2 regions of the Pseudoalteromonas sp. Ps84H-4 genome follow, and region 1 is predicted to be linked to the other one. Evidence: predicted binding sites of a transcription regulator. Region 1 holds the regulator's gene; the other holds the start of a gene.
The links. The regulator NrdR, encoded in region 1, represses ribonucleotide reductase genes. The targets are predictions, from matches to a motif close to AAACACNANATNTNGTGTTT.
Positions count from the first base shown of each region.

Region 2: a site for NrdR is predicted at 4,227-4,246, ahead of nrdA (class 1a ribonucleoside-diphosphate reductase subunit alpha). Genes of this name have one in related genera too.

Region 1 is NZ_JAMXSK010000005.1:173,093-179,763, reverse strand. It holds gene nusB (transcription antitermination factor NusB) at 1-274, opposite strand, end outside; gene ribE (6,7-dimethyl-8-ribityllumazine synthase) at 290-754, opposite strand; gene ribBA (bifunctional 3,4-dihydroxy-2-butanone-4-phosphate synthase/GTP cyclohydrolase II) at 968-2,083, opposite strand; gene NH454_RS07340 (riboflavin synthase) at 2,126-2,779, opposite strand; gene ribD (bifunctional diaminohydroxyphosphoribosylaminopyrimidine deaminase/5-amino-6-(5-phosphoribosylamino)uracil reductase RibD) at 2,784-3,923, opposite strand; gene nrdR (transcriptional regulator NrdR) at 3,926-4,375, opposite strand; gene glyA (serine hydroxymethyltransferase) at 4,483-5,739, opposite strand; gene NH454_RS07320 (hypothetical protein) at 6,031-6,399, shown strand; gene thrC (threonine synthase) at 6,431-6,671, opposite strand, start outside.
Region 2 is NZ_JAMXSK010000003.1:189,726-196,396, forward strand. It holds gene NH454_RS05520 (YaeQ family protein) at 1-368, shown strand, start outside; gene yfaE (class I ribonucleotide reductase maintenance protein YfaE) at 365-637, opposite strand; gene nrdB (class Ia ribonucleoside-diphosphate reductase subunit beta) at 637-1,767, opposite strand; gene nrdA (class 1a ribonucleoside-diphosphate reductase subunit alpha) at 1,838-4,123, opposite strand; gene NH454_RS05540 (HAD-IA family hydrolase) at 4,516-5,190, opposite strand; gene ubiG (bifunctional 2-polyprenyl-6-hydroxyphenol methylase/3-demethylubiquinol 3-O-methyltransferase UbiG) at 5,190-5,900, opposite strand; gene gyrA (DNA topoisomerase (ATP-hydrolyzing) subunit A) at 6,077-6,671, shown strand, end outside.

The DNA of each region.
Region 1 (6,671 bases):
GCTCATAGCCAGACAGACGTAAAATTGCTTTTTCGACCATGTCTAACTCATCTGCTGGGCGTGCTAAATGTGGCGCAACGATTTCATCTAATTGCTTACAGTTAACAACAACACCGCGTGCTAGGTCTTTGAAATATTCGACGTCGATTTTAGTCACATCATTTTCAATTAACATTTGCTGTTCAATATCAGCAATTGGGTTACCGCTTAACTGCCAAGAGTATACGGCTTGAAGTGCTAAGATACGTGCTTTACGTCTTGCTGCTGGTTTCACAGAGATTCCTTAAACTTAAATTTTGTCTAACACATTAACCATTTCAAGCGCACCTAAAGCAGCTTCGCCACCTTTGTTACCCATTTTGGTACCTGCGCGCTCAATTGCTTGCTCAATGCTTTCAGTGGTTAATACGCCAAATGCAACCGGGATATCGTACTCAAGTGATACTTGTGCAAGACCTTTGTTTGATTCGCCAGCGACTAAATCAAAGTGTGGTGTACCACCTCTGATCACAACGCCTAGAGCGATGATTGCATCGTGTTCTTTCTTTGCTGCAACGCGTTTCGCTGCTAAAGGTAATTCAACGGCACCTGGTACGTAAACAACAGTAATGTCGTCGTCAGATACGCCACCTGTGCGCTTAAGCTCATCAACAGCACCTGCTAATAGGCTGCTACCAATAAAGTCATTAAAGCGAGAAATGACAATGGCAAACTTTTTGCCCGGTGCGTATTTGTTACCTTCAATAATTTTCATTTAATAACCCTAAAAAATAAGTTTAAGCGGTTGCGATTGCGCAAAAATTACGGCGCATAATACCACAAAAATATAAAAGTAGCCTAGTTAACCTGAACTCTGGCTAATAAATCTAACTCTAGTGGCCACTCGTAACGCTAACCGCATTGAATTTAAATAAAATTACGAGTAAACCTCTTAATTAAATTACGCGTTAATTAAATTACGCGTTAATTAAGATTGCGCCTCAACGTAGTCAACCACTTCTAAGTGGAAACCTGATAGTGCATGGTATTTTTTCGGACGGCTCATTAAGCGCATTTTTTCAATACCTAAATCAGCCAAAATCTGCGAGCCCACACCGACAGTACGCGATGTCCCTTGGAATTTACGATGATTTACATTTTCACCCGCATCTTCGGCAGCAAATGCTTTTACCATTGCTTCAAGGTCTTCAGTTGATTCTTGCTTACCCAAAATAACCAGCACGCCATTGTGTTCTGCAATGTAAGCCATCGCATCCGATAAGCCCCAACTGCGATCAGCACTACGATCAGATAATAAAATATCATTGAAGGTACTTTGTAAGTGAACACGAACAAGCGTTGGCTCTTCTTTCGATACTTCACCTTTTTGTAAAACATAATGAAGTTGACCATCGATGGTGTCTTTGTAGGTCACTAAATCAAACTCACCGTGATCTGTTGGCAGTTTACATTTAGCAACACGCTCAATGGTGGTTTCGTTTAGGTTTCTGTATTCGATTAAATCTGCAATAGTGCCAATCTTTAAGCCATGCTCTTTTGCAAAAATTTCAAGATCTGGACGACGTGCCATGGTGCCATCGGCATTTAAGATTTCAACGATCACAGACGAAGGCTCAAGACCCGCTAAACGAGCTAAATCACAACCGGCTTCGGTATGACCTGCGCGTGTTAACACGCCACCTGGTTGCGCCATAATTGGGAAAATATGCCCAGGTTGTACGATATCGCTCGGCACGGCACCTTTGGCAATAGCTGCTTGAACTGTACGTGCTCGGTCAGCTGCTGAAATACCTGTCGTTACGCCTTTCGCTGCTTCAATCGACATAGTGAAGTTAGTTGAAAAAGCAGCACCGTTATTTTTAACCATTAACGGCAAATCTAACTGCTGGCAACGCTCTTGCGTCATCGTTAAACAAATTAAACCACGACCGTGTGTTGCCATAAAATTGATAGCATCAGCACTGATATGCTCTGCTGCGATGATTAAATCGCCTTCATTTTCTCTGTCTTCATCGTCCATTAAAATAACCATTTTACCGGCTTTAATGTCATCGATAATTTCTTGCGCGCTGTGTAGATTCATAATGTGCCCATGAGAGTATGATTAATAGTGACGTATCTTTGCTTATTTAATAAAACCAGCTTGTGCTAACAAGCTCATTGATATGTCTGAACGGGAAGGTTGTTCGGCCCCTTTTATTAGGCGCTCTAAATAGCGAGCAATCTGGTCAACTTCTAGGTTCACCTGAGTACCCACTTGAAATTCTGCAATCGTTGTTTGCTCTGCGGTATGCGGAACAATAGTCAACTTAAAGCGGTTTTGCTCGACCTCGTTGACCGTTAAACTAATACCATCAATACATACCGAACCTTTGTAAGGAATGTACTTCATTAAATCATTGTCAGTACTTAGCCAGTACTCTGTTGCACGAGCATTAGGACTGATACTTTCTACAGTCGCAATACCATCAACATGACCAGATACTAAATGCCCACCTAAGCGAGAAAGTGGTTGCATGGCTTTTTCAAGGTTAACTGTTTGACCTTTTTTATAGTGAGCAAAGCCCGTTAAGCTGATTGTTTCGTTTGATAAGTCAGCACTAAAACCATCGCTATGTTTAGCGACAACCGTCAAACACACACCATTGGTGGCAATACTGTCACCGAGCTTAACGTCTTTCATATCCAAATTAGTGCTTTGAATACGAATAGCTAGGTCACCTTGCTTTTGTGTTAGTTCAACAATTTTACCTGTTGCTTCAATAATTCCAGTAAACATAGTGCTACTCTTTATTTTCAATGTGTGTGGCTTGCTTTGCTTTTGTCGCTGTTAAGCGAATATCGTCGCCAATCATCACTGTATCAGTAAAGGTCAGTTCAGTGATATCACTCATCATGGTAACTTCTGCAAAGTTTAGTAAGCTTTTGCCCATATCACCTATTAACTTAGGGGCAATATAAACAATGTATTCATCAATTAAATCTTGCTCAGCAAATGCACCGGCAAGGGTCGCACCTGCTTCGAGCCAAATATGGTTAAATTGCAGCTCAGCAAGACGCTTTAAAACCGCTGATAAATCAACTTTATTATTAACTGCTGGTACAACTTCGTGTTTAACAAAGTGAGGCCATTGATACTGTTTATCAAGCGATGTAGTGAAAATAATCACCGGACTTTCAATGCTAAATAATGCAAGTTCAGGCGTTAACCTATTTTGTGAATCAATAATCACACGGGTAGGTTGACGCAAAGGCAGTGACGTTGGCATATCAAATGGCAGCTCATCAATGCGTACATTAAGTTTGGCATTATCGGTCATAACCGTATCTGCACCAGTGAGTACCACGCAACTTTGGGCACGAAATGCTTGCACATCTTGGCGCGCTTTAGGCCCTGTAATCCACTTACTTTGGCCATTATTTAGCGCAGTTTTACCGTCTAAACTGCAAGCCATTTTACAAATCACATATGGCAACCCAGTTTCCATGCGCTTTAAAAAGCCTTTGTTTAAATCGCGCGCTTGTTGTTCAAGTAAACCTGATGCTACAGCGATACCTGCATCAGCTAAAATCTGTAGACCGCGACCACTCACCGCTGGGTTTGGGTCGACCATGGCAGCTATAACTTTGCTAACACCCGCAGCTTTTAAACCTTCGGCACAAGGCGGTGTGCGTCCATAATGACTACAAGGTTCTAAAGTCACATATGCGGTGGCACCTTTTGCATTGTCGCCAGCCACTGCCAGAGCATTAACTTCAGCATGGCCCTGCCCTGCTAGTTGATGAAATCCTTCACCGACTATTTCGCCATCTTTAACCAGTACACAGCCAACATTAGGGTTTGGTGTTGTAGTAAAACGACCTTGTTTAGCAAGCTCTATGGCACGTGCCATATAAGCCGTATCAAGTTCTGTGAATGACATAGTTAATCACCTAAACGAGCGATTTCTTCACCAAACTCGCGAATATCTTCAAAAGAACGGTAAACTGATGCAAAGCGAACATAAGCCACTTTATCTAGTTTTTTTAGTGACTCCATAATGCACTCACCAATTAAATGGCTAGAAATTTCACGTTCACCCGTGGCACGAAGCTGAGATTTAATAATGTTGACCACTTCATCGACCTGCTCTGTGCTGACAGGGCGTTTTTCTAGCGCACGATGCAAGCCATTGAGTAATTTGTCTTCATTAAATGGTTCACGACTACCGTCTTGCTTTATGACTCTTGGCATCACAAGTTCTGCGCCTTCAAAGGTGGTAAAACGTTCGTGACATTCATTACATTCACGTCGACGCCTAACCTGGTGGCCGCCGCCAACAAGTCGAGAATCAATTACTTTAGTATCTTTTGCGGTGCAAAAAGGACAATGCATAGAGTTCAGCTTCCGTTTATTAAAAACAAAAAAGGCCGCTTATTAAGCGGCCTTTATAATAGCAAAAAACAACGCTATTGTTATCTTAATTACGGTTCAACCAATAATTAAGCGTAAACTGGTAATTTTTTACAGATAGCTTTAACTTTCTCTTTTACTTCAGCTTGTACAGACTCATCAGTGATGTTGTCTAGTACGTCACAGATCCAGCCAGCAAGCTCTTTTGACTCTGCTTCTTTGAAACCACGGCGAGTAATAGCCGGAGAACCAATACGAAGACCAGACGTTACGAACGGTGAACGTGGGTCATTCGGAACTGAGTTCTTGTTTACAGTGATGTTAGCGTTACCTAGTGCAGCGTCAGCATCTTTACCTGTGATATCTTTATCGATTAGGTCAAGAAGGAATAAGTGGTTGTCTGTTTTACCAGAAACAACTTTGTAGCCACGCTCTTGAAGAACTTCAACCATAGCTTGAGCGTTCTTTACCACTTGAGCTTGGTACGCTTTAAATTCTGGTTGTAATGCTTCTTTGAAAGCAACTGCTTTAGCAGCGATGATGTGGCATAAAGGACCACCTTGACCGCCAGGGAATACTGCGCTGTTTAGCTTTTTGTAGATTTCTTCATCACCACATGCAGAAACGATTAGACCGCCACGAGGGCCCGCTAATGTTTTGTGAGTTGTCGTAGTAACAACGTGTGCGTGAGGGATTGGGCTTGGGTATACACCCGCTGCGATAAGACCAGCAACGTGAGCCATATCTACGAATAAGTAGGCACCAACTTTGTCAGCGATTTCACGGAATTTAGCCCAATCAACGATACCTGAGTATGCTGAGAAACCAGCGATGATCATTTTTGGTTTGTGCTCTAATGCTAGCGCTTCAACTTGAGCGTAATCAATTTCGCCTGTTTCGTCATTTAGGCCGTATTGAATTGCATTGTACGTTTTACCAGAAAAGTTAACGTGTGAACCGTGAGTTAAGTGACCACCATGAGCTAAGCTCATACCTAGTACTGTATCATGCGGCTGAAGAAGTGCTTGGAAAACAGCTGCGTTTGCTTGTGAACCCGCATGCGGTTGAACGTTAGCGTAATCAGTACCGAATAATTCATTAGCACGGTCAATTGCTAGCTGCTCAACAACATCAACATGTTCACAACCGCCATAGTAACGTTTGCCTGGGTAACCTTCAGCATATTTGTTGGTAAGCTGAGAACCCTGCGCTTCAAGTACGCGTGGGCTACAGTAGTTTTCAGACGCGATCAGTTCGATGTGCTCTTCTTGACGAGCCGTCTCTTTAGTGATGGCTGCAAATAACTCTGGATCGAAATCCGAAATATTCATGCTACGTTCTAACATGGGGTCTCCTAAGGCAACGTGTATGGTATTTTTTGAAGGCTATATTGTACGCTTAAAACGCACTTTTGCCTATCTTGTAAAGATGAACATATTTAAACAGGGATTGAATTTATTTCACAGTGTTTTAATAATGATATTTTTTTATTGATACATAATAAAAATTTATAAATTTAAAACATTACATATATTTTTAAAATATGATTTAGCGTAAAAAGTTCATCATGCGTTTGCATATGGGCACAATGAAACTAAGCTTGTAATACAAACCCAGATCAAGGATGTTTTGAGTCAATGTTAGCCAAGCCCATTTATGAACTTGTTCCCTACTGCTATTTGTTTTTAGGTATTGCCTGTATCGTCATACCTCATGAGCTGCTCTACACACTCATTGGTATTGTGTTATTTTTGCTGGGTGCAAACATATGGCGAATGCGCTCAGAAGCACGAAGACGAGATCAAAAAAGTCAGCGAATTAAACAAAGAAGAGCGCGCTATTACTATGAATTTAAACCCTTTATTTTATTCATTAGTGCTCTGACTTTAACACAATGGACGCAAAACGAGATCATCTTATTAAGCTGCGCTTTGCTATGTTTTAGTGCGTTAGTGATAATTGCAATGCGATTATTGAACCGCCACAGCCATTCATTATCACATTAAAAAGAGCGGCAATGCCGCTCTTTTAATTACTTTAAGCTAGTTTATTTAAAAGCTCTGTTCTCAATAGTTGATAATCATGCTTGATGTCTTCTGCCAAACAAGGCTTAGCAAGAGCATCTGCTAGAGGCTTAGGCATTGCTAACTCAATACCTAAAATATCTTCAACACTTTCTTTAAATTTAGCAGGATGTGCCGTTGCTAAAAATATACCGGCACTGCCATCTGCTAAATTTTCTTTTAAGCCTTGGTAAGCAATCGCTGTATGAGGTTCT
Region 2 (6,671 bases), on a different contig from region 1:
AAATGGCAACCATGAACGCACGGCTTAAAAGTAGTGAGCCAGATGTGTCAATTAAAGCCCTTGATGAGCATTATGAAATGTGGCTAGCAGTTGGAGAACCTGATTTTACAATATTGAGTAAAATTGCTAAACGTGTCGACGAACTATGGGTAGTAACTACGCTAAACAATGAGTGGTTACAAGAATATGAGCATCAATTAGAGCTCATAAATAATAGCCATTTAATTGCCTTTGATGGAAACTTTATTGAGCAATTGGCGAGCCATTTGACTAAAAACTTACAGTGGGATGTAACGATAGATCAACAAACAGTGAGTGTCTCAGACAAAGAAAACTTCTACCAAACAAACGATCTTGTGTGGCATTAAAGCTCAATTTTTACCTTACCGTTGGGTTTACTACAACACAACAACACTTCACCTGAGCGAACAAACGCAAGTGGTTCTTGGTTATAATTCACATCACCTTCGACTAATTTAGCGCGGCATGCGCCACAATAACCTTCACGGCATTGGTAGGGGACGTCTATTTTGTGTTGTTCTAGGCATTCAAGGAGAGATGAACAGCCAGAATCAAATTCGAGACTCTGGCTGTCTGTTCCTGCAAGGATAACCTCTGCAGTAGTGTTAGTGCTCATTACAGATCGAAGTCACCAAAATCTGATGCATCAACCTGAGAATCAATTTGGCCTACAAGGTAAGAGCTAATTTCAGCTTCTTGTGGAGCAACTTGAACGTTGTCTGATACTAACCAAGAGTTGATCCATGGAATAGGGTTACTCTTACTTTCGAACTGTGCAGGTAAGCCAACCGCTGTCATACGCGCATTTGTGATGTATTCAACATATTGACATAAGATATCTTTATTTAAGCCAATCATAGAACCATCTTTAAACAAGTATTCAGCCCAATCTTTTTCTTGCTCAGCAGCTTCAACAAACATCTGAATCGCTTCTTCACGGCATTGTGCAGCAACGATTGCCATTTCAGGATCGTCTTTACCTTCTTGCATGATATTTAGAATGTGTTGCGTGCCAGATAAGTGGAGCGCTTCATCACGGGCAATAAGCTTGATGATTTTCGCATTACCTTCCATTAGTTCACGCTCTGCGAACGCGAATGAACAGGCAAAGCTTACATAGAAACGAATAGCTTCTAGAATGTTAACCGACATCATAGCTAGGTAAAGTTGCTTTTTAAGGTCAAATAAGCTGACTTTAACTTCTTCACCGTTGATCACATGTTTACCTTCACCATATAGATTGTAAACAGAAATCATATTGATTAAATCATCGTAGTATTTGGTAACCGCATCAGCACGTTCACTGATCTTCTCGTTACTGACGATATCATCAAAGATAAGCTCAGGAGACTGCGTAACGTTACGAATAATATGCGTGTATGAACGGCTGTGAATTGTTTCACTAAACGCCCATGTTTCAATCCAAGTTTCAAGCTCAGGAATAGACACAATGGGTAGTAACGCAACGTTAGGTGAACGACCTTGCACGCTATCTAGCAAGGTTTGATATTTCAAGTTGCTTAAAAAGATGTGTTTTTCGTGGTCCGGTAACGCTTGGAAGTCAAGACGGTCTTTACTTACGTCAACTTCTTCAGGACGCCAAAAGAACGATAATTGTTTTTCAATTAGCTTTTCGAAGATAGGGTACTTTTGTTGGTCGTAACGTGACACGTTTACAGTTTGGCCGAAAAACATCGGTTCTTGTAATTGGTTATTATGGTTTCGGCTAAAAGTTGTATATGACATAGTGATTTCTCAAAAAACAGTCAGGACAAAGCGGGCAAATGAGCCCGCTTTTGTTATGTTATTAATTTAATTAGATTTTACAAGCGCCGCCTGCACAACCGTCATCTTCTACCTCTGGTGTTAGCTCATCTTGAGCATCCGATGCACCATCACGTGTGTTGTGGTAGTACAAGGTCTTCACACCAAGTTTATAAGCAGTCAGTAGGTCTTTTAATAGCACCTTCATAGGTACTTTACCGCCTTCGTACTTAGATGGATCATAATTAGTGTTTGCAGAAATCGTTTGGTCAACGAATTTTTGCATAATACCAACAAGCTGTAGGTAACCATCGTTTGAAGGAATATCCCACAGTAGCTCATAGTTGTCTTTCAGGTTTTCATAATCTGGAACTACTTGCTTTAAGATACCATCTTTACTTGCTTTAACGCTGATATGACCACGTGGTGGCTCAATACCATTTGTTGCGTTAGAGATTTGTGATGATGTCTCTGATGGCATTAATGCAGATAGCGTAGAGTTACGCATACCGTGCTCTTTAATGCTCGCACGTAAAGAATCCCAATCTAAATGAAGTGGCTCATTACAGAACTGATCTAGGTCACGCTTGTAAGTATCTGTCGGCATGATGCCTTGAGAATACGTTGTCTCGTTAAATTTAGGACACGCACCGCGTTCTTTCGCTAACTCGTTTGATGCTTTCATTAGGTAATATTGAATTGCTTCAAACGTTTTGTGAGTTAGGGCATTAGCACTACCATCAGAATAACGTTTACCGTTTTTAGCAAGGTAGTATGCGAAGTTAATTACACCGATACCCAGCGTACGACGACCCATCGTTGCGTTTTTAGCCGCAGGAACAGGGTAGTCTTGGAAATCAAGTAAGTTGTCAAGGGCACGTACTGCAAGTTCAGCAAGTTCTTCTAACTCATCAAGCGACTCAATCGCACCTAAGTTAAATGCAGATAGCGTACAAAGTGCAATTTCACCTTCTTCATCCATTACATTGCTAAGTGGCTTAGTTGGTAATGCGATTTCTAAACATAGGTTAGATTGACGAATTGGCGCCACAGTCGAGATAAACGGGCTGTGTGTATTACAGTGGTCAACGTTTTGTAAGTAAATACGACCTGTGCTTGCACGCTCTTGAGCAAACATTGAGAATAACTCAATTGCTTTAATACGTTTTTTACGAATTGACTCGTCTTGTTCGTACTTAACATATAGCTCATCAAATTTCGCTTGATCTTCAAAGAATGCATCATATAGACCCGGTACATCTGACGGGCTGAACAATGTGATGTAATCGTCTTTGATTAAGCGGCTATACATTAATTTGTTGAACTGTACACCGTAGTCAAGATGACGTACACGGTTGTCTTCAACACCACGGTTGTTCTTAAGGACAAGAAGGTTTTCAACTTCTAAGTGCCAAAGTGGGTAGAACAACGTTGCTGCACCGCCACGAACACCACCTTGTGAACAGCTTTTAACCGCAGTTTGGAAGTGTTTATAAAACGGAATACAACCTGTGTGGTAAGCTTCACCATTGCGAATAGGGCTACCAAGGGCACGAATACGGCCCGCGTTAATACCAATGCCAGCACGTTGCGAAACATATTTAACAATCGCAGACGATGTCGCATTAATAGAATCAAGGCTATCACCACATTCAATCAATACACATGAGCTGAATTGACGTGTTGGTGTACGAACACCGGCCATAATTGGTGTAGGTAATGAAATCTTAAATGTAGACACTGCATCATAAAAACGCTTGATGTAATCAAGACGTGTCTCTTTTGGATAATCAGAGAATAAGCTTGCAGCAACTAAAATATATAAAAACTGTGCACTTTCGTAAATTTCGCCAGTAACACGGTTTTGAACTAGGTATTTACCTTCAAGTTGCTTTACAGCAGCGTAGCTGAAGTTTAAATCACGATTATGATCAATATATGAGTCTAACTCATCGATTTCTTGCTCTGTGTAGTCGACAAGTAAATGCTGATCGTAACGTTTGTCTTCAACTAATTTTGTAATGTGATCATATAAACGTGGTGGCTCAAATTGGCCATACGCTTTTTTACGCAAGTGGAATACAGCTAAGCGAGCAGCTAGGTATTGATAATCAGGCGTATCTTTTGAGATTTGATCCGCTGCCGCTTTGATGATTGTTTCATGAATGTCGTCGGTGCGAATGCCATCATAAAATTGAATATGTGATTTTAATTCAACTTGTGAGACAGACACATTATTCAGACCTTCTGCGGCCCAAGCGATTACGCGATGGATCTTATCTAGATCGAGTGACTCTTTACGGCCGTCACGTTTGCTTACAGATAGCTGTTGGTTCATAGTTTTGCCTGTATTCCTTGGGAAATTTTAGTTGTAAAGACAAAGGTATTCTTTATGTAATTATTATTATTAAACACTATATGCAGCTAATTGAATAACATTTAGCCACAATATCTGGTGTTGTTTAAATTGCAGATCACAAGATAGTGTGGTCTGCGCTGTTTTGCAAGGGATAGAATTGCCCCATTTTGTGGATAACTATTGGATAAGCGCATTGTGTTAGTGACCATTAACCTTTGAACATTCACAGACGACGAAATTTGTAGAAATCAACTCAAGATCCAGAAAATTTACCGTTTTAAAAAATAAATTTCGACTGATTTTTTTATCATCAAAGAATGTTCAAAAGTGAATCAGATCACAATATATGGTGTTTTAGATAATAAATAACACTATATATGGTTAAAGCCATCAATTGGCGAATGCCAATTAAAATCTGCCTGCCAGCCAAGCGCAGCGTCAACACTCGGTATGTAACCCCAAAGCGCCGTTGCACTGTACATATTAGCTGCTTTTGCAGCTTGAATATCTCGCTCAGCATCACCGATATACAAACAACGAGTTGGATCAACCGCTAAGATCTCAGCTGTATGTAACAGTGGATCCGGTGATGGTTTTGAAACAGCTAATGTATCGCCACTGACAACGGCTTGAGCATTGCTTAAAGATGGGATCGCTTGCACTAAGGGCTCAGTTAAAAAGCCGGGCTTATTGGTCATAATGCCCCACTTAATATTGTTTTGCTCAAGTGCAATTAAAAGCTGCTCGATGCCGTTGAAGCATTTACTGTGTACGGCAATATCATCAGCGTAATAATCGAGTAACTGTTGACGTAAAGCCAGTTGTTCTACATCAGGCCACTTATCACCAAAACCAATCTCTAATAATGCATTGGCTCCGTTTGAAGCTGCAGGACGATAAATATGTTCAGCGACTGGGGCAATATCTGCATCGGCTAATACACGATTTAATGCATGACCCAGATCATCGGCGGTATCAAGGAGCGTACCATCGAGATCAAAAATAAAAGCATCAAAATCGATAGAGGGTGCGTTTACACCACTCATTAGGCTAATTTCTCAAAGTGCAGGATGTAATTAACACTTACATCATCATTTAAACTGTACTGCTTAGAGAACGGGTTATAGTTCAGGCCTGTGCTGGCTCTTACTTTTAATCCCGCTTCTTCAGCCCAGGCAATAAGTTGTGCAGGTTTGATAAACTTTTTATGGTCATGGGTACCTTCAGGCACCATTTTTAAAAGCTTTTCTGCACCCACAATGGCAAATAAATAAGCTTTTGGTGTTTTATTTAATGTTGAAAAGAAGACATCGGCGCCCGGTTTAGCAAGTTCTGCTACAGCACGAATAATAGACGCAGGATCTGGAACATGTTCTAGCATTTCCATACAGGTAATAACGTCAAAGCGAGCAGGGTGCTCAGCCGCAAACTGTTCTGCTGGTACTTTTATATAGTCAACAGGGACACCTGTTTCTAAACTGTGTAACTTAGCAACGGTAAGTGGCTCTTGGCCCATATCGATGCCGGTTACTTTAGCGCCCATGCGCGCCATGCTTTCACTTAAGATGCCGCCACCACAGCCAACATCTAAGGTTTCCTTATCAAATAAGCCGCCTACTTTATCGGCGACAAAATCCAAGCGAAGAGGATTTATTTCATGAAGAGGTTTGAACTCTCCGTCGCGGTCCCACCAACGTTCTGCGATGGCTTCAAACTTTGCAATTTCTGCATTATCTACATTTTGATGTTCGGTCATAAAAAACTTCCTCGTCAATCTGAGGCCATTATATAGGGGGAAATTACTAAATCGCAAAGATTTAGCGCCTGTAAATCTAAATAAATTGTGATAGCATGGTCTGGAAATAATAACTAAAGCTCTTAAGACGGCATTGTGCCTCTTTATGAGTCAATACTGAAGGAATGTGAAATCAAATGACTGATCTCGCCAATGAAATTCTGCCAGTCAATATTGAAGATGAATTAAAAAATTCGTACCTTGATTACGCAATGAGTGTAATCGTTGGACGTGCATTGCCAGACGTACGTGACGGCTTAAAGCCAGTTCACCGTCGTGTTTTATTTGCAATGAACGAACTCAATAATGATTGGAATAAACCTTACAAGAAATCAGCACGTGTTGTTGGTGATGTAATCGGTAAGTACCACCCACATGGCGACAGCGCGGTATATGACACCATCGTTCGTATGGCGCAGCCTTTCTCATTACGCTATATGCTTGTTGACGGCCAAGGTAACTTCGGTTCTGTTGACGGTGACTCTGCGGCAGCAATGCGTTATACGGAAGTCCGTATGGCGAAAATGTCACATGAATTATTAGCTGACTTAGAAAAAGAAACCGTTGATTACGTACCTAACTATGATGGTACTGAGCAAATTCCTGACGTATTACCTACTAAAGTACCTAACTTACTAGTAAATGGTTCATCAGGTATTGCGGTTGGTATGGCAACGAACATTCCTCCGCATAACTTAACAGAAGTTATTAACGGCTGTTTAGCGCTTATTC